4 regions of the Rhizobium sp. 268 genome follow, and region 2 is predicted to be linked to each of the others. Evidence: predicted binding sites of a transcription regulator. Region 2 holds the regulator's gene; each other region holds the start of a gene.
The links. Region 2 encodes PhoB, which activates phosphate uptake and scavenging genes when phosphate is short. Its sites were predicted from a motif close to TGTCATNNANCTGTCAT; they were not measured.
Positions count from the first base shown of each region.

Region 1: a site for PhoB is predicted at 1,713-1,729, ahead of OS035_RS21535 (DUF1045 domain-containing protein). Genes of this name have one in related genera too.
Region 3: a site for PhoB is predicted at 3,357-3,373, ahead of OS035_RS14295 (DUF2794 domain-containing protein). Genes of this name have one in related genera too.
Region 4: a site for PhoB is predicted at 1,252-1,268, ahead of OS035_RS15680 (YdcH family protein). Genes of this name have one in related genera too.

Region 1 is NZ_JAPPSO010000011.1:28,821-33,521, reverse strand. It holds gene mnmD (tRNA (5-methylaminomethyl-2-thiouridine)(34)-methyltransferase MnmD) at 1-513, opposite strand, end outside; gene OS035_RS21540 (NAD(P)/FAD-dependent oxidoreductase) at 512-1,690, shown strand; gene OS035_RS21535 (DUF1045 domain-containing protein) at 1,805-2,512, shown strand; gene puuE (allantoinase PuuE) at 2,626-3,549, shown strand; gene uraD (2-oxo-4-hydroxy-4-carboxy-5-ureidoimidazoline decarboxylase) at 3,549-4,049, shown strand; gene OS035_RS21520 (HepT-like ribonuclease domain-containing protein) at 4,046-4,408, shown strand; gene OS035_RS21515 (ureidoglycolate lyase) at 4,413-4,701, shown strand, end outside.
Region 2 is NZ_JAPPSO010000015.1:78,915-83,615, reverse strand. It holds gene OS035_RS26290 (aspartate aminotransferase family protein) at 1-207, opposite strand, end outside; gene OS035_RS26285 (GcrA family cell cycle regulator) at 633-1,166, shown strand; gene phoB (phosphate regulon transcriptional regulator PhoB) at 1,444-2,127, opposite strand; gene phoU (phosphate signaling complex protein PhoU) at 2,265-2,978, opposite strand; gene pstB (phosphate ABC transporter ATP-binding protein PstB) at 3,023-3,838, opposite strand; gene pstA (phosphate ABC transporter permease PstA) at 3,854-4,701, opposite strand, start outside.
Region 3 is NZ_JAPPSO010000006.1:276,702-281,402, forward strand. It holds gene acnA (aconitate hydratase AcnA) at 1-2,073, shown strand, start outside; gene OS035_RS14290 (DUF1223 domain-containing protein) at 2,307-3,047, shown strand; gene OS035_RS14295 (DUF2794 domain-containing protein) at 3,396-3,797, shown strand; gene OS035_RS14300 (GNAT family N-acetyltransferase) at 3,856-4,413, opposite strand; gene OS035_RS14305 (Bax inhibitor-1/YccA family protein) at 4,624-4,701, opposite strand, start outside.
Region 4 is NZ_JAPPSO010000007.1:186,060-190,760, forward strand. It holds gene OS035_RS15670 (5-(carboxyamino)imidazole ribonucleotide synthase) at 1-432, opposite strand, end outside; gene purE (5-(carboxyamino)imidazole ribonucleotide mutase) at 429-923, opposite strand; gene OS035_RS15680 (YdcH family protein) at 942-1,145, opposite strand; gene OS035_RS15685 (YdcH family protein) at 1,374-1,547, shown strand; gene OS035_RS15690 (ArsR/SmtB family transcription factor) at 1,747-2,007, opposite strand; gene OS035_RS15695 (sulfite exporter TauE/SafE family protein) at 2,171-2,935, opposite strand; gene OS035_RS15700 (thiamine phosphate synthase) at 3,044-3,697, shown strand; gene OS035_RS15705 (tetratricopeptide repeat protein) at 3,708-4,701, shown strand, end outside.

The DNA of each region.
Region 1 (4,701 bases), on a different contig from region 2:
GAGATACCAGGCGTCGAAGCCGGGCTTTGCGGCCGCGACGCCTTCGAGTGCTGCGCCGCAGACGACGCTGAGCCTCGTCTGCTCGTCGAGGTCGAGCGAGACCGTATCGGCAGGCGTTTCCGGCCAGGACGCCGTCAGCGCCTGGCGTTCGGCATCGATCTCCGGCCAGTGCGACAGCGCCCGGCCGATCTCCTCGCCGCGCATCGGGTGGAGTTCGAAGGAGATGAAATGCAGATGCTGGCCGGCTGCGCGATGCTGCGTCCATTGCCGCCAGGTCTCGGCGAAGTTCAGGCCGGTGCCGAAGCCGAGTTCGCCGATCACGAACGTCCGTCGCCCGTTCCAGCGCTCCGGCAGCCCGTTGCCGGCGAGGAAGACATGGCCGCATTCCAGCCGACCGTCCGTCTGGCAATAAAAATGATCGCCAAAGGCGGTGGAATAAGGCATATCGCCGTCGCGCCATTCGAGCGGCTGCGGCGCGCCCGCGCCAATCTGATCGGGGTTCACGTCTGTCATGGAAAAAGCCGATAATCCTCGGCCGGTCTCAGGTCAATCATCCTGCGAATTGCTGATCGTCGGCGGCGGCATCATGGGTCTCTGGGCAGCCGTTCATGCCGAACGCCGCGGCATCGATACGATCGTAGCCGACGCCGGCAGGTTGGGCGGGGGCGCAAGCGGTGGCCTGCTCGGCGCGCTGATGCCGCATATGCCGGATCGGTGGTCTGAGAAGAAGCAGTTCCAATTCGATGCGCTGGTCTCGCTCGAGGCCGAGATCGCGACGCTCGAAGCGATGACGGGGCTTTCGGCGGGCTATCGCCGTTCGGGACGGCTGATCCCGCTGCCGAAGCCGCATCTCGAGATAATCGCGCGCCGCCACTGCGAGGACGCCGAACGCCATTGGCAGGCCGACGCGCGCCGGTTCCACTGGCATGTGTTCGACACTCCGCCGGTCGGCGGCTGGATCGAGGCGTCGGCCGGCGAGAGCGGCTTCATACATGACACGCTCGCCGCCCGCGTCGCGCCACGTTCGCTGATCGCGGCACTCGTCACCTTGCTGCGGCAGGCCAAACGTGTACGCATTCTGGAGCATGCAGCCGTTGCCGGCCTTGATCCGGATCGCGGCGTGGCTGAGATAGGCGGCGAAACTATCGCTTTCCGTCACTGCATCCTGGCCGCTGGCCATCAATCCTTTCCGTTGCTGCAGGGCCTCACGCCGGGGTTGAAACAGCCGCTCGGCCAGCCGGTCAAGGGGCAGGCGGCGCTGCTGAAAGCCGATCTCGACCCGGCGCTGCCGACGATCTTTCTCGACGGGCTCTATGTCGTAGCGCATGAGGGCGGTTATGCGGCGATCGGCAGTACCAGCGAGAATCGTTTCGACGATCCCACTTCGACCGATGGCCAACTCGACGCGCTGATCGGCGCGGCGCGGGAGATTGTGCCGGCACTCCACGACGCTGCCGTCGTCGAACGCTGGGCCGGGCTTCGCCCGAAGGCGGTCGACCGCGATCCGATGATCGGCCGCCATCCCGAGCACTCGCGCCTCATCGCGCTGACCGGCGGTTTCAAGGTCAGCTTCGGCCTGGCCCACCGGCTGGCGGAAGCGGCGATATGTATCGCAGGCGATAGAGACTGCGGGTTTGCACTTCCGGAAAGCTTCGATATTTCAAGTCATATCGCGGTGGCTTCACGTTAAACGTGAATTCGGCGCCGCTTCGTTTCGTTATTCTGTCATGCAAATCACCTATCTGCTTGCGCATCGACAGCGCCTGAGATCACCGGCGCTCCTTTTCCTGATGGAGGAAATCGCATGCGCTATGCCATTTGCTTCACGCCCCCGGCGAGCGACCCGCTATCGCTTATGGCCGCCCATTGGCTTGGCCGAAACGTGTTTTCAGGTGAGATGCTGGAGCCTCCGGCGGTGCGCGGCCTCGGCATTCATGAGATTGCCTTCCATACGGCCGTGCCGCGGCGCTATGGTTTTCATGGCCTTTTGAAAGCGCCGTTCCACCTGTGTCCGGAACTGTCCGAATCGCAACTCCTGCGCGACCTCATGCGTTTTTCCGGGACTGTCCTTCCCTTCCAGATTCCGCGCCTCGAAGTCGCCCGGCTCGGCAATTTCTACAGCCTGCTGCCGAGTGTTCCCTGCGAGCGGATTCAATATCTCGCTTCGGCGATCGTGCAGGAATTCGACCGTTTCCGCGCGCCGCTGAGCGAGGCCGACATCGAACGCAGCGATCCGGATGGCTTGTCGGCCGCGCAGTTCTCAAACCTGCATCGCTGGGGCAATCCTTACGTGATGGAGGAATTCCGCTTCCATATGCCGGTGACAGGCCCGGTCAACGCGATCGACATGCCGCGCATCGAGCCAGCGCTGCGGATGATTTTCGAGCCTGTGCTCAGCGAACCAGTCCTGGTTTCGAACGTGGCGCTGATGATCGAAGAGGGCACCGGCGGTCCTTTCCGCGTTCATTCTCTGCACCCGATGGGCAAGGTCAGCGCGCGCAAGATCGCCTGACAAGAGATAAGCTAACGTATTGCGCAGAAAGGATAAAAATCCGCTGCGCAGTTTCCGTCTCGACATTCCGGCTGCGGATGCTACCGTTCTTCGTCTTTTCAGAAGGTGATTTGATGGTATCCGAGACTTATCCGCGCAATCTCGTCGGCTACGGGCGTCAGACGCCCGATCCGAAATGGCCTGAAGAGGCACACGTCGCCGTGCAGTTCGTCATCAATTACGAGGAGGGCGGCGAAAGCTCGATCCTCGACGGGGATCCGGCGTCCGAAAACCTGCTGTCGGAGATCGTCGGCGCGGCGGCCTGGCCTGGGCAGCGCAATCTCAACATGGAATCGATCTACGAATATGGTTCGCGCGCCGGTTTCTGGCGGCTCTGGCGGATGTTCACCGATCTCAAGGTGCAAGCGACCGTCTACGGCGTGACGCTGGCGATGGCGCGCAACCCCGAGGCCGTCGCGGCGATGAAGGAAGCCGGCTGGGAGATCGCCAGCCACGGTTACCGCTGGCTGGAATATAAGGATTTTCCGGAAGACTTGGAGCGCAAGCATATCCTCGAAGCCGTGCGCCTGCACACCGAACTGACCGGCGAGCGGCCCTACGGCATGTATCAGGGCAAGCCCTCCGACAATACGCTGCGGCTGGTGCAGGAGGAGGGCGGCTTCCTCTATTCCTCCGATTCCTATGCCGACGACCTGCCTTTCTGGGTGAAGGGCGTCGACGGGAAACCTTTCCTGATCATTCCCTACACACTCGAAACCAACGACATGCGTTTCGCGACGCCGCAGGGCTTCAACACCGGCGATCAGTTCTTCACCTATCTCAAGGATGCCTTCGATACGCTTTATGAGGAAGGCAAGGCGGGCAGCCCGAAGATGATGTCGGTCGGCCTGCATTGCCGTCTCGTCGGGCGCCCCGGCCGGGCGGCGGCGCTGAAGCGCTTCATCGAATATGTGCTGAAACACGACAAGGTCTGGATTCCGCGCCGCATCGAGATCGCCGCGCATTGGCACAAGCATCATCAGCCGGACGCGATCTGATGCTGTCGCGCGAGGATTTCGTTTTCCGCTTCGGCGGCGTCTTCGAACATTCGCCTTTCATCGCCGAGCGTGCCTATGACGCCGGCGGCCTGACCGAGCCGCTGACGGCATCAGGCGTGCATGCGGCGCTTGCGGCCGTCTTCCGCGCCGCAAGCCCGGAGGAACGTCTCGGCGTGCTCCGCGCCCACCCCGATCTTGCCGGGCGTCTTGCCATATCCGGCGAACTTACCGAAGACAGCCGCAAGGAGCAGTCCGGCGCCGGTCTCGACCGCCTGAGCCCTGCCGAACACGCCCGCTTCACCGAACTCAATTCGGCCTATGTCGAAAAATATGGCTTTCCCTTCATCATCGCCGTCAAAGGACTCGGCAAGGAGGATATTCTGGAAGCTTTTGAAACACGGATCGGCAACGGCCGGGACGAAGAATTTGCGACCGCGACTGCGCAGGTCGAAAAGATCGCGCTGCTGCGTCTGACCTCGATGCTGCCGGAGGCGGAATGAAGGAGAGGCGTGCCATCGACTATCTCAATGACATGCAAAAGGCGGCATCCGAAGCGCTGTCCTTCATCGGCGGAATGGATGAGGCGGCTTTCGCCGAGGATCAGCTCACTTTCAAGGCCGTTGCCTTCTGCCACTTCACCATCGGTGCCGCGGCATCCCGTCTGCTGGTGACGCATCCGGAATTTGCCACCGAGCATCCCGGCCTGCCGTGGACAAAGATCTGCGGCACGGGCAATCGCATCCTCGACGATGTCTTCGATCTCGATCCTTCGGACATCTGGGAGGCGACCTATCGGACGCTGCCGGAGCTTCTTCGCGAGATCGATGCCGTCCGCAACTGGCATGCCCAAGGTGAGTGAGGCCATGCCCGAATTTCTCGACATTTGCCCGCTCACCAGCGCTGCCTTCGCTGCCTTCGGCGAAGTCATCGAAGCCGATCCGGCCTCGATGCGGCTCATCAATGGTGGCACGACCGAACGGTTTCACGCGCTGGCTGTGGCGGAGGCGGCGGGCGAGGGCGCGCGCGTCATCATCAATCTGTTTCGCGGCCAGCCGCGCAGTTTCCCCTATGATGTCGATATGATGGAGCGTCATCCTTTCGGCAGCCAGAGTTTCTCGCCGGTTTCCGGCCGTCCTTTTCTGGTCGTCGTCG
Region 2 (4,701 bases):
GTTGGAGAGGTGCCAGACCTTGTCGGCCTGTTCCTTCAGCGCCCCAACCACATGCGGGTTGCTATGGCCGACCGAGGTGACGGCGACGCCGGCGCCGAAATCGAGATAACGCTCGCCGCCTTCGGTGATCAGCCATACGCCCTCGCCTCGCTCGAACCGCAGTGGGGCACGAGAATAGGTGTCATAAAGCGGCGCGGCTTCAGCCATGGCGCGGGTCTCCCGATCAGCGTTGTCAAACATGGGACTCCGGCTAAGAAAACCAGGCCCGAAAAATCAAAAATGCCGCCTTGCGGCGGCCAGCGGTACTATTTCCTTTTCGCGCTGCAATGTCAACAAAACTGCGCCCTTAGCGCATGCAGCAAGCTTGTACAGCGGTGTTTTCGGCCTTCAACAGGCAATATTGCAGAAATGCCACGCAGCGGAAGCAAGTTGGGGAAAACTCCGAATTCGATTCATCCGGATTCATGCGACTCTTGTCACGGAGTCAGGCTCACACTAGGTTAAAGTTCAATTACTAGACTGCATGCGGCGGAACTAGTCACCAAAATTGATCAAGCGTTTCTTGTTTCGGAGGCTTCCGGGACAACGGTGAGGGATTCTGCCATCACCAACGCAAAAGGTGGAGACAGGGCATGAACTGGACAGACGAGCGGGTCGAGAAACTCAAGAAGCTCTGGGCCGAAGGACTGAGCGCCAGCCAGATCGCGGCGCAACTTGGCGGTGTCAGCAGAAACGCTGTGATCGGCAAGGTTCACCGGCTGAGCCTTCCCGGCCGCGCCAAGGCCGGCGGCACGGCCGCCGCGGCGCGCACGCCGAAACGCAATACATCGGCACCGCGCGCACCGAACTACGCCTCGCGGATCGCTACCCGCACCGTTACCCGCCAGCAGGGCGCGACGATGCTGAAGGAAGAGATCGAGATCGAAACGGTCGAGGAAATGGAATACGTGCCGAAGGGCAACGTGGTCGTGCCGATCTCGCGCCGCCTCGGCCTGACGGAACTGACCGAACGCACCTGCAAATGGCCGGTCGGCGATCCGCTGAAGGACGACTTCCACTTCTGCGGCTGCGAATCCCCCGACAACTCGCCCTATTGCAGCTATCACCAGAAGCTAGCCTACCAGCCGGTGAACGAACGCCGCCGCGCGGCCGCGCGGGCGAGCTGAGCGGGCGACATTGCAGAGAATTCGAAAACGGGCCGAGTGGCCCGTTTTTTTATGCGAGTGGGCTGGGTGTGGCTGCCCCTCATCCGCCTGCCGGCACCTTCTCCCCGCTTGCGCGGCGAAGGGGATATGCCGCGACCTCTCGGTCCCTCTCCAACGTCACGTAGGACACGTCTCCTCGCCCCGTTTAAGGGGGTCCGAAGGACGGGTCGAGACGAGTGGCTCGACCCCGGTCGGGTTAGAGTGAGGGGCCGACACCGGCACAAAAGATGGAAACCCCTCAGGCTTCCATCGAATAGCCGGCGCCGCGGACGGTGCGGATGACGTCTTGCATGTTGGAGAAGTTCAACGCCTTGCGCAGGCGGCCGACATGGACGTCGACGGTGCGTTCGTCGACATAGATGTCGTGGCCCCAGACGCCGTCGAGGAGCTGCGAGCGGGAGAAGACCCGGCCGGGCGACGACATCAGGAATTCCAAGAGGCGGAATTCGGTGGGGCCGAGGCGGACTTCGCGGCTCTTGCGGTGGACGCGGTGGGTTTCGCGGTCGAGTTCGATATCGCCGCATTTCAGCACGGTCGACAACACCTCGGGGCGGGCGCGGCGCAGCATCGCCTTGACGCGGGCGACGAGTTCCGGGGTCGAGAAAGGCTTGACGACATAATCGTCGGCGCCCGTCGACAATCCGCGGACGCGCTCGCTCTCCTCACCGCGCGCCGTCAGCATGATGATCGGCAGGCGCTCGGTTTCCGGTCGCATGCGCAGTCGCCGGCAAAGTTCGATGCCGGAGACGCCGGGCAGCATCCAGTCGAGGATAAGAAGGTCGGGCGTGCGCTCCTGAAGCCTGATTTCGGCCTCGTCGCCACGAAGGATGGTATCGACCTCGAAGCCCTCAGCTTCGAGATTGTAGCGAAGAAGCACGCTCAGGGCTTCCTCGTCTTCAACAACTGCAACTCTCGGGATCATGCGTGTCGGTCTCCTCGCGCATGATCCTTAAACCGGGGGTGATTTAAGCAATGCATCCTGCGCAAATTCATAAAAATTGGCTGCGACCTTTTCGCGCGCCCCACATGGGCGCGCGCGCAATCGTCTGGTTTAGGCGGTTATTCCGTGACCGCGCCGACGGTGTTGGCGCTGTCGTCCTTCGGACGGTCGCCTTCCGGCTGTGCTCCGGTCGCCATGTAATAAATGGTCTCGGCGATGTTGGTGGCGTGATCGCCGATGCGCTCGATGTTCTTGGCGCAGAAGAGAAGATGCGTGCAGCTGGTGATGTTGCGCGGATCTTCCATCATGTAGGTCAACAGCTCGCGGAACAGCGAGGTGTACATCGCGTCGATCTCGTTGTCGCGCTCGCGGATCGCACTCGCCTTGTCGGCGGCGCGTGTCGTGTAGACGTCGAGCACTTCCTTGAGCTGGACGAGCGCCAGCTCGGACAGATGCTCGAGACCGCGGGCGAGCTTGCGCGGGACGCCGGTACTCTGCACGGCGATGACGCGCTTGGCGGTGTTCTTGCCGAGGTCGCCGACGCGTTCGAGATCGGCGGCGATGCGGATCGAACCCATGATTTCGCGCAGGTCCGAAGCCATCGGCTGACGGCGGGCGATGGTGACGATCGCCTTGTCGCCGATTTCGCGCTCGGCGTGATCGAGGATCACGTCGTCGGAAATCACCTTCTGGGCCAGCGCGGTATCGCCGTTGACCAGCGCCCGGACGGATTCGGCGACCATCTGCTCGGCCAGGCCGCCCATTTCGGAAATCCGCCTGGACAGGAACTTCAGATCATCATCATAGGCAGAATAAATATGTGTCGATGCCATGGGGCTTTATCCTCGAATAACGGGAAGGCTTGGTGACGCCAAAATCAGCCGAAGCGACCCATGATGTAGTCCTGGGTGCGCGGATCGTCGGGATTGGTGAACATCTTGTCGGTGTCGTTCTCCTCGACCAGATTGCCGAGGTGGAACATGGCGGTGCGCTGCGAGACGCGCGCGGCCTGCTGCATGGAGTGGGTGACGATGACGATCGTATAATTCTCACGCAGTTCGTGGATCAGCTCCTCTACCTTGGCGGTGGCAATCGGGTCGAGCGCCGAGCAGGGCTCGTCCATCAGGATGACTTCAGGGCTGACGGCGACGGCACGCGCAATGCAGAGACGCTGCTGTTGGCCGCCGGAGAGGCCGGTGCCGGATTCATGCACCCGGTCCTTGACCTCGTTCCAGAGGCCGGCTCGCTGCAGGCTGGTCTCGACAATCTGGTCGAGATCGGCCTTCGACTTGGCCAGGCCATGGATGCGCGGGCCGTAGGAGACGTTTTCGTAAATCGTTTTCGGGAACGGGTTCGGCTTCTGGAAAACCATGCCGACGCGGGCGCGAAGTTCGACGACGTCGATATCGGGATCATAGATATCGTCGCCGTCCAGGGTGATCTTGCCGGCGACGCGGCAGCCGTCAATCGTGTCGTTCATGCGGTTGAGGCTCCGCAGAAAGGTCGACTTGCCGCAGCCGGACGGGCCGATCAGCGCGGTTACGGTGTTTTCGCGGATGTTCAGGTTCACATCGAAAAGCGCGCGCTTCTCGCCGTAGTAAACCGAGACATCCTGACCGATCATCTTATACGGGACGTTGCTCATCTTCTGATCCAGCGCCTTTTCAACTGCAGCTTCCGTCAACATATTCATGATGTTTAACTCCGTTTACCAGCGGCGCTCGAAGCGACGACGCAAGAGGATGGCGCCCATGTTCATGACGATCAGGAACAGGAGCAGGACGATGATGGCACCCGAAGTACGCTCGACGAAGGCACGTTCGGCCTCGTTCGCCCACATATAGACCTGCACCGGCAGAGCCGTCGAGGGATCGAGCGGTGTCGTCGGCGCGTTGGCGACGAAGGCGACCATGCCGATCAAGAGCAGCGGCGCGGTTTCGCCGAGCGCATGCGCCAGGCCGATGATCGTGCCGGTGAGGATGCCGGGCATGGCGAGCGGCAGAACATGGTGGAATACCATCTGCATCTTCGAGGCCCCGAGGCCAAGCGCTGCGGCGCGGATCGACGGCGGCACGGCGCGCAGCGCGGCGCGCGTCGCGATGATGATCGTCGGCAGGGTCATCAGCGTCAGCACCAGGCCGCCGACCAGCGAGGCCGAACGCGGCAGGCCGACGAAGTTGATGAAGACGGAAAGGCCGAGCAGACCATAGACGATCGAAGGGACGGCGGCGAGGTTGTTGATGTTGACCTCGATCAGATCCGTCAGTCGGTTCTTCGGCGCAAACTCCTCGAGATAGATCGAGGCGGCAACGCCGATCGGCAGCGCCAGCACCAGCACGATCAGCATCAGGTAGAGCGAGCCGATGAGGGCGACGCCAAGACCCGCGGCCTCCGGACGGCTGGAATTGCCGTTGACGAAGAGGCCGGTGTTGAACTGCTTGTGCAGAGCGCCGCTCGCCTTCAGCTCGTTCATCCAGCCAACCTGCTTGTCGTTGACCTTGCGGTTCTTTTCATCGACCGAGAGGTCGATCTGGCCCTTGTTGGCGCTGTCGACAT
Region 3 (4,701 bases), on a different contig from region 2:
TATCCCGATACCTGCGTCGGCACCGACAGCCATACGACGATGATCAATGGTCTCGGCGTGCTCGGCTGGGGCGTCGGCGGTATCGAAGCTGAAGCGGCGATGCTCGGCCAGCCGGTCTCGATGCTGCTTCCCGAAGTCATCGGCTTCAAGCTGACCGGCAAGCTCAAGGAAGGCGTGACCGCGACCGACCTCGTTCTGACCGTCGTGCAGATGCTGCGCAAGAAGGGCGTCGTTTCGAAGTTCGTCGAATTTTTCGGTCCCGGCATGGACAATATGCCGCTCGCCGACCGCGCAACGATCGGCAACATGGGGCCGGAATACGGCGCCACCTGCGGCTTCTTCCCGGTCGACGGCGAAACGATCAACTACCTCACCATGTCCGGCCGCACGCATGACCGGATCGCGCTTGTCGAAGCCTATTCGAAGGCCCAGGGCATGTGGCGTGACGGCGACGGTTCGGATCTCGTCTTCACCGACACGCTGGAACTCGACCTCGGCGACGTCGTGCCGTCGATGGCCGGCCCGAAGCGTCCGGAAGGCCGCATCGCGCTCGAAAACATTGCCTCCGGTTTTGCCGGCTCGATGGATGCCGACTACAAGAAGCCCGGCCAGCTCGACAACCGCTACGCGGTCGAAGGCACGGATTTCGATCTCGGTCATGGCGACGTGGCGATTGCCGCCATCACCTCCTGCACCAACACCTCCAACCCGTCGGTGCTGATCGCCGCCGGCCTTCTCGCCCGCAACGCCGTTGCCAAGGGATTGAAGACCAAGCCGTGGGTCAAGACCTCGCTGGCGCCGGGATCGCAGGTCGTCGGTGAATATCTCGCCAAGTCGGGCCTGCAGGCCGATCTCGATAAGCTCGGCTTCAACCTCGTCGGCTTCGGCTGCACCACCTGCATCGGCAATTCCGGCCCGCTGCCGGCGCCGATCTCGAAGACGATCAACGACAAGGGCCTGATCGTATCGGGCGTTCTCTCCGGCAACCGTAACTTCGAAGGACGCATTTCGCCCGATGTGCAGGCGAATTATCTGGCTTCGCCGCCGCTCGTCGTCGCCTATGCGCTCGCCGGCACGGTGCAGAAGGACCTGACCAAGGAGCCGATCGGCGAAGACCAGAACGGCAACCCGGTCTATCTCAAGGAGATCTGGCCGACCTCGAAGGAAGTCCAGGAATTCATCCTGAAATACGTGACCCGCGAGCTCTACGAAAGCAAGTATGCCGACGTCTTCAAGGGCGACGTCAACTGGCAGGCCGTTCAGGTTCCGCCGGGCCAGACCTATGCTTGGGATGACAATTCCACCTATGTCCAGAACCCGCCTTACTTCGTCGGCATGGGCAAGAAGGGCACCGGCGTCTCCGACATCAAGGGCGCACGCGTCCTCGGCCTGTTCGGCGACAAGATCACCACCGACCACATTTCGCCGGCCGGTTCGATCAAGGCGGCGTCGCCGGCCGGCGCTTACCTCATCGACCACGAGGTCGCCGTTGCCGACTTCAACCAATACGGCACGCGCCGCGGCAACCATGAAGTGATGATGCGCGGCACGTTTGCCAATATCCGCATCCGCAACCACATGCTCGGCCCGAACGGCAAGGAAGGTGGTTACACCATCCACTATCCGTCGAAGGAGGAGACATCGATCTACGACGCCGCCATGCAGTACAAGGCCGAAGGCGTGCCGCTCGTCATCTTCGCCGGTGTCGAATACGGCAACGGCTCTTCGCGCGACTGGGCTGCCAAGGGCACCAACCTCCTCGGCGTCAAGGCTGTCGTCGCTCAGTCCTTCGAGCGTATCCATCGCTCGAACCTGGTCGGCATGGGCGTCATCCCCTTCGTCTTCGAAGAGGGCACGACCTGGCAGAGCCTCGGCCTGAAGGGCGACGAGCTGGTCACCATCGAAGGCCTCGACAAGATCAAGCCGCGTGAGAAGAAGATCGCCAAGATCACCTATGGCGACGGCACCGTGAAGGAAGTTCCGCTGCTGTCGCGCGTCGATACGCTCGATGAGGTGGTCTACCTCAACAATGGCGGCATCCTGCAGACGGTTCTGCGCGACCTCGCTGCCTGATTGTTAATAGCCTCGCATGATAATGGCCGCCGGAGAGCAGTTTCCGGCGGCCTTTCTTTGCGGCCACGGGATTTGCGGGGGCTCACGATGATTTGTTTTATGCGGGTTCCGGTCGCGCTGCGTCTCACCCGTTCGTGACTTTTCGTTTGGACCCGGAAGGATTATTCGTACGTTCATATGTCAGTGCTTCCGGTTCAATCATGCCGTCGGCGCTGAAAAAGAGGTGCAGGTGAATGTCCCCCCGTTTTTTGATTCCGCTGATCGCCGGTGTTGTTCTCTCAGGCCCGCTGCAGGCCGAAGACGGCACGCCGAAAGGTGTCGTCGAACTTTTCACGGCGCAGGGCTGCTCTTCCTGTCCTCCTGCTGACGCCGCTTTCCGCAAGCTGGTGAGCCAGGGCGATGTCATCGCGCTCGCCTATCATGTCGATTACTGGAATTATCTCGGCTGGGCCGATACGCTGAGCTCCAAGGAAAACACCGAGCGGCAGTATGGCTATGCGAGGACAATGGGCCGCAGCAACGTCTATACGCCGCAGGCGATCGTCAACGGGCGCGGCCACCTGGCCGGCGCCGATCTCAACGGCATCAACAGCAAGATCGACACCTATAGCGGCGAAGGCAACGGGCTGACCGTTCCCATCAGCGCGGCAATGCGCGGCGACGAGCTGGAAATCAAGATCGGCGCGGGGCAGGGCAAAGCCAATGTGGTGATGGTCTATTTCGACAAGGAAAAGACGATCGAGGTCGAAAAAGGCGAGAACAGCGGAAAGAAGCTGTCCTATCTGCACAGCGTCACCAATGTCGAAACGGTCGGCATGTGGGACGGCAAGGCGACCAGTCTGACGCTGCCGGCCAGCGTCCTGCAGCGGCCGCAGCTCGAGGGCTGCGCGATCCTGCTGCAATCGGCGGACGACAACGGCGATCCGGCGGCGATCCTTGGCGCGACCGTGGTAATGGCTGGCAAAAATATCTGAGATTTCATCCGCTTGCGGGTGAAGTACCGGGCGGCCCGGCTGAGCGTATTCGGGGCTGGGGTTAAGGTCGATACGCTCCGCCGGGCCCTTTGGCGCGCTGGCGCCAAACCGGGATTCATAAATCTCCTGCAAATGAGGCGCTGTTTTGACTGAAATGCGGCGCTGCCGAGAAAGCGACAGCGCTGTCACGCGCATCGGACGATGCGCTGATTCAAAGTGCTACAGCGTTCATGCGGGCTGCGCGCGGCGCTGTAGTGCGGCCGAATGTGACGGCCGGCGCTCTTGCAATTTGCGGCGGCTCGGGCACACTGTCACCCTCCTGTCACATGCAGAGGCCTTGGAGACTGAATGACAGATCAGCCGGATTTGCGACACGGCGAAAGCCGTTCCGTCGACAATAGTTCCTCAGTCGTCGTCGATTTCAGGGAATACAAGCAGAGCAAGGACCCGCTTCCGGTGACCTTTCATCGGCGCGAACTGGACGCGATCCTCTGGATCTACGGTCGTATGGTCGGCGACGGCGAATGGCGCGATTACGCCATCGATCACCTGAAGGACAAAGCGGTGTTCTCCGTCTTCAAGCGCTCCGGCGAAATGCCGCTCTTCCGCATCGAGAAAAATCCCAAGCTCGCCGCCAAACAGGGCGCCTATTCCGTGATCAACGTCCACGGCACCATCCTGAAGCGCGGTCACGAGTTGAACCAGGTGCTGAAGGTGTTCGACAAGGCGCTGAAGCTCGTCGACAAGTAGGACGCTTTTTTCTGCATGTCGTTATCCCGGAACCGCTTCACGCTTCCGGGCACATGCATCAGCCGGCAAACAGCGTGCCGGGATAGGCGGAGGGATCCGGATCGGTCGTCATGCCCTCGCCGAGGACGCGCTGCATGAGCATCGTATCCAGCCAGCGGCCGTGTTTGTAGCCGGCGCCCCGCATCAGGCCGACCTCCACGAAGCCCGTCTTGAGATGAAGCGCGATCGAGGCGGGGCTGGCGCCGCCGATGACGGCGATCATCTGACGAAAACCGAGATTGGTGCAGCGGTCGATCAGTTCGGCCATCAATGCTTTGCCGATGCCGAGGCCGCGGGCTTCGGGCGCCAGATAGATCGAATCCTCGACCATCCAGCGATAGGCCGGGCGGACGCGAAAGGCCGAGGCATAGGCATAACCGAGCATGCCGCCATCCGCACCGGCTGCGGCGATATAGGGATATTGCTGGCCGACGATCGCCGCAAAACGCTGCGCCATCTCCGCCTCGGATGGCGGGGTGATCTCGTAGCTCGACGTGCCGTTCAGAACGGATTCCCGGTAGATACCGGTGATGGCGGGAATATCGGCTTGCGACGCGTCGCGCAGGAGGAATGACATTGGCGGCTGGTCCATCAGGAAGGCAGGGCTTCCTAAAGCGCGTCGCGATCTTTCAGATTCGCTCTTAGCGCTTTAGGTCTTTGTTTTTGCGCGTGTCGTTGCCGCAAAACCGCAGCACACTTTTGCGCGACACGCTTTAAAACCATCCCGGCAAAATGAGCGCAACAAAAAAGGCGGCCGAAGCCGCCTTTTCGATCTCTGTCCGCTTGCTTATTTGCGGTTGCCCATGAACTGCAGCAGGAACATGAAGAGGTTGATGAAGTCGAGATAGAGCGTCAGCGCGCCCAT
Region 4 (4,701 bases), on a different contig from region 2:
GCGGGTTTTCAGCACGCCTTGGCCGCCGAAATCTTTCAGTGCCGTCTCAAGATCGGCCTGGCTGTCGATCGTGTGGAAGCGGGCAGTGGTTATGCCGCAGCCATTGAGAAAGCGCTTCTCGACCAGGCGGTCTTGGGCGGCTTCCAGCGCCTTCGGCGGCGGATAGACGGACACGCTCGCCGAGAGCCTTTCGGCTGCTGCGACGGGCACGTTTTCGAATTCGTAGGTGACGACGTCGCATATGTCGGCGAGTTCGGCCAGCGCAGCCGGATCGTCATAGGCGGCGGTAATCTGCCGGTTGGCGAGCTGGGCGGCCGGGCAGTTGGCCTGCGGCTCGAGGATGACCGTGCGAAAATTCAACCTGGCGGCGGCAATGGCCAGCATGCGGCCGAGCTGGCCGCCGCCGATGATCCCGATCGTTCTTGCCGTCATAGATCGTCCATCGGGTATTCGGCGACGGCAGCACTCTGGCGCTCGCGCCATTCGTCTAGCCGGTCGGCGACTTCTTCGTCGGAAAGGGCAAGCACCGCGGCGGCGAGAAGGGCGGCGTTGACCGCGCCGGCCTTGCCGATGGCGAGCGTACCGACAGGAATGCCGGCCGGCATCTGCACGATGGAAAGCAGGCTGTCCTGGCCGGACATGGTTTTGGACTGGACCGGCACGCCGAAGACCGGCAGCGGCGTCATCGCGGCGGTCATACCCGGCAGGTGGGCGGCGCCGCCGGCGCCTGCGATGATGACCTTGAAGCCCTCCGCGCGCGCGCCCTTGGCGAAATTGACCAGCCGGTCGACTGTGCGGTGCGCCGAAATGATGCGCGCGTCATAGGGAATTTCCAGCGCCTCGAGCGTGTCGGCTGCGTTTTTCATGGTCTCCCAGTCGGACTGGCTTCCCATGATGATGGCGACGGGTGGTCTGTCTGTCATCGTTGCTGCTCTTCCCTCTCAGGCGATGATGTCAGGGATGATCTGATCTTCCAGCTTGGAGAGCTTGTCCTTGATAACGAGTTTTTTCTTTTTCATGCGCTGGATCCGCAGAGCATCGCATCCGGTTAGGATCATGGCATTGATCGCGGCGTCGAAATCCTCGTGCTCCTGGCGCAGCCGCGCCACGGTGAGCCTGATTTCCGCCTGTTCCTGATCGGCCATATGCATTCCCCGTTATCGTCCCCGGACTTTGTCCGATCTGCCGATGATTTCCGCAAGCTCCTATCACCAAATACGGGTAACGGCTAGTTAGTCTTGATCATGAAATTGCCATCCAGTCTTCATCTTTTGGCCTTCGACAAGCCTTCAAAAATATGTCACAGTCCGCCGCGTTGACACCTTGATCCCCGACGATGTTGGCCGGGGAGGGTAAGAGGAAGGAAGGGTCAAATGACAGTTCAAGCTCATCTTGAATCACTCCAGAAAAAGCATGTCGCTCTCGAAGAGGAGCTGCACGCGCTCAGAACAGCTCCCTCTATCTCCGATACGGAAATTGCCGAATGCAAGCGCCGCAAGCTGCGCATCAAGGACGAGATTATGCGTCTCAAGTCATCCGTCCACTGATCTTCCCAGGGGTCGCCGGTCGATCATCTTGCGAAAGAAAAGGTAAATCCATCCATTCCGCCTGAAATCAGCAAGAACCGGTGAGTTCACACCAGAATTGCGCCAGCCCGATGCCAGCGGCATCGCGGCTGGCGCTTTTGCGAGCGCCGCGCTTCAAGTCACAGCCATACGAGGGGCGGGGCTGTCATGTGAGCCGGCTTCAAGCCCAGAACTGATCCAGCCATAAATTGAGCATGTCGAAACCGCGGTTGTTGACCGTGTAGATGCGTTTCGTGCCTTCCGAGGTCACCGAGACGAGGTTGCTGTCGAGCAGCGCCTTCAGATGTTGCGACACGGCGGGGCGGCTGATCGGCAGGCCCTCAGCCAGTTCGTTGACGGTCCGCGGCGCACGACGCAATTCCTCCAGCAGAAACCGCCGGTTCGGATCGGCAATCGCAGAGAAGGGGTCCGTGTTCGACATAGCGGGAAAGCTACGTCAAACCGGACGTTCCAGCAAGGAAATTGTGCATTGCAGCGTACTACGGCGTCGCAGTCTTTCAGACGCGCCAAGGATGGTTACACTTAGAATTGCTGCATAATTCTTCAGGTCGGTTCCGATTGAAGGAATATGCAGCAGGGCTGCCCTACCAGCCAAGACCCTCGCGCACGATGAGGAAGGCGGCGATGAGGGCCATCGCATACATGAAGGGGTAGAAGATCGCCGGCTTCATGCGGCGCACACACCAGGCGCCTGCAAGGGTGGCGAGCGGGGCGAAGGGTAGAAGCGTTGCGGAGGTCGCGAGATTCTGGGTGTCGAGCTGACCGAGTGCGAAATAGGGAATGAGCTTGATGGCGTTGAGGATCGCGAAGAAGCGCACGCTGGTGCCCGTATATTCGCGTGGCTGCAGCTTGAGCGGCAGGGCATAGATTTGAAAGGGTGCGCCTCCCGCATGGGCGACGAAGCTGCCGTAGCCGGAAAATGTACCCCAAAGGCCGGCGGCCACCGGCCGCTGTCCGCGCGGCGGGACGATCTTGCCGGCGCCCGGGCCGTAATTGTTCCAGAAATAGCGCAGGCAGAAGAGGATGGTCACAGCGCCGATGACGATGCGCAGCATGTTGCCCGGAACGAGCGCCGAGGTCGCCCAGCCCATCGCGATGCCGAAGACGGCGCCTGGCAGCATGATCTTCAGCGTCGCCCAGTCGCCGTGCTGGCGCCAGATGACGAGCGAGATCATGTCCATGAAGACCAGGATCGGCAGCAGGATGGCCGCCGCCTCGACCGGCGAGACGACGAGGGCGAGGAAGGGCAGGCCGATCAGCGACAAAGCGTCGCCCATGCCGCCCTTCGCGAGGCCCACCAGCAGAACCGCGGGCACGGCGGCGTAGTAGAATGATAAATCCTGCGGCATGCTTTCGACGTCCTCCTCTTGCAAGCCTCGTCTAACGGAACTACTCACACAAAACGAGTGCGGATCCCTCATCTCAACGAGGAATTCGCGAGGAAACGGGAAGACCTGATGACCGAACCGGAAAACCGCTGCCGCCTTGTGCTCATCGTACCCGATATTGCCGATGCCGATGAGCAGGCAAGGATCGTTGCCGGCGCGCTGAAGGGCGGCGATGTCGCTTCGGTGATCGTGCCGCAGTACGGGCTCGACGACGGTACCTTCCAGAAACATGCGGAGAAACTGGTGCCGCTGATCCAGGATGCCGGGGCGGCCGCCCTGATTGCAGGCGACAGCCGCGTTGCGGGACGGGCCAAGGCCGACGGCCTGCACCTTTCCGGCAATGCCGAGGCACTTTCGGAAGCGATCGAAAAACATGCGCCGAAGCTGATCGTCGGCGGCGGTAACGCAGCCGACCGGCACAATGCGCTGGAGATCGGCGAAGCCAGGCCGGACTATATTTTCTTCGGCAAGCTCGACGGCGATATCAAGCCGGAGGCACATCCGAAGAACCTTGCGCTCGGCGAATGGTGGGCCTCGATGATCGAGATTCCCTGCATCGTCATGGGCGGCACCGATCCGGCCTCGGCGCTTGCCGTCGCCGAGACCGGAGCGGAATTCGTGGCGCTGCGGCTGGCTGTCTTCGGCGAGCCCAACCGGGCGCCGTCTATCGTCGCCGAAGTCAACGCGCTTCTCGACGAAAAAGCGCCACGGTTTGAGGATTGAAATCGCGCTCATGCCGATCCCCACCGCCCGCCTGTTGAATCTTATCCTTGCCAGCATGGCCGCCTTGGTTGCGGCCGGGCCGGGTGTCGTCTTGGCGCAGGCCACCGACAGCGTCATCAGCCAGCCGGGCTCGGCGCCAGCATCGACCTTCCGCACCGACCGCCCCTCTGTCCCGGGTGTGCGGCCCTCCGATGGTGTCGGCGTGTTCGACCGCATGGGTGCGAAGCTGCCGGACCTGCCGCCGGAGAAGGATTACAAGGGACCTGTCGACGAGGCTTACGGCGCCTTCCAGCGCGGTTATTACCTGACGGCAATGGACAAGGCGCTGCCACGCGCCCAGCTCGGCGATGCAGCGGCGCAGACGCTGATCGGCGAAATCCTCTCGCAGGGGCTTGGTGTCAAGAAGGACATCAAGAACGCCGCCTTCTGGTACGGCAAGGCGGCCGAAGGCGGCGATGCGGCGGCAATGTTCAAATATGCGCTGATCCTGATGGAAGGCCAGGGCGTGCCGCGCGACAAGGTCAAGGCCGACGACTACATGCGTAAGGCCGCCGAGGCCGGCAATCCTTCGGCGGAGTTCAACTGGGCGCAGCTTGTCATCGCCGATCATCCCGGCGAGACGGGACTGAAGCTCGCGCTGCCATTCTACGAGAAATCGGCCGAGCAGGGCATTGCCGATTCGCAATATGCCGTGGCGCAGATCTATGCGACGCTGAAGGACTTGCCTGTGGAAAAGAAGCAGCTCGCCCGCGAGTGGATGGCACGTGCGGCGCGCGCCGGTTTCGACACCGCTCAACTTGATCTCGGCATCTGGCTCGTCAACGGCGTCGGCGGGCCGAAGGATTACGTCAAGGGCTTCGAATGGCTGAAGCTTGCCGCCAATGGCGGCAATGTCGTTGCTCAGAACAAGCTCGCCCATCTTTATATCAACGCTATCGGCACGGCGCCGGATCCTGTCGAGGCGGCAAAGTGGTACGTCCTGTCGCGCCGGGCAGGGCTCGCCG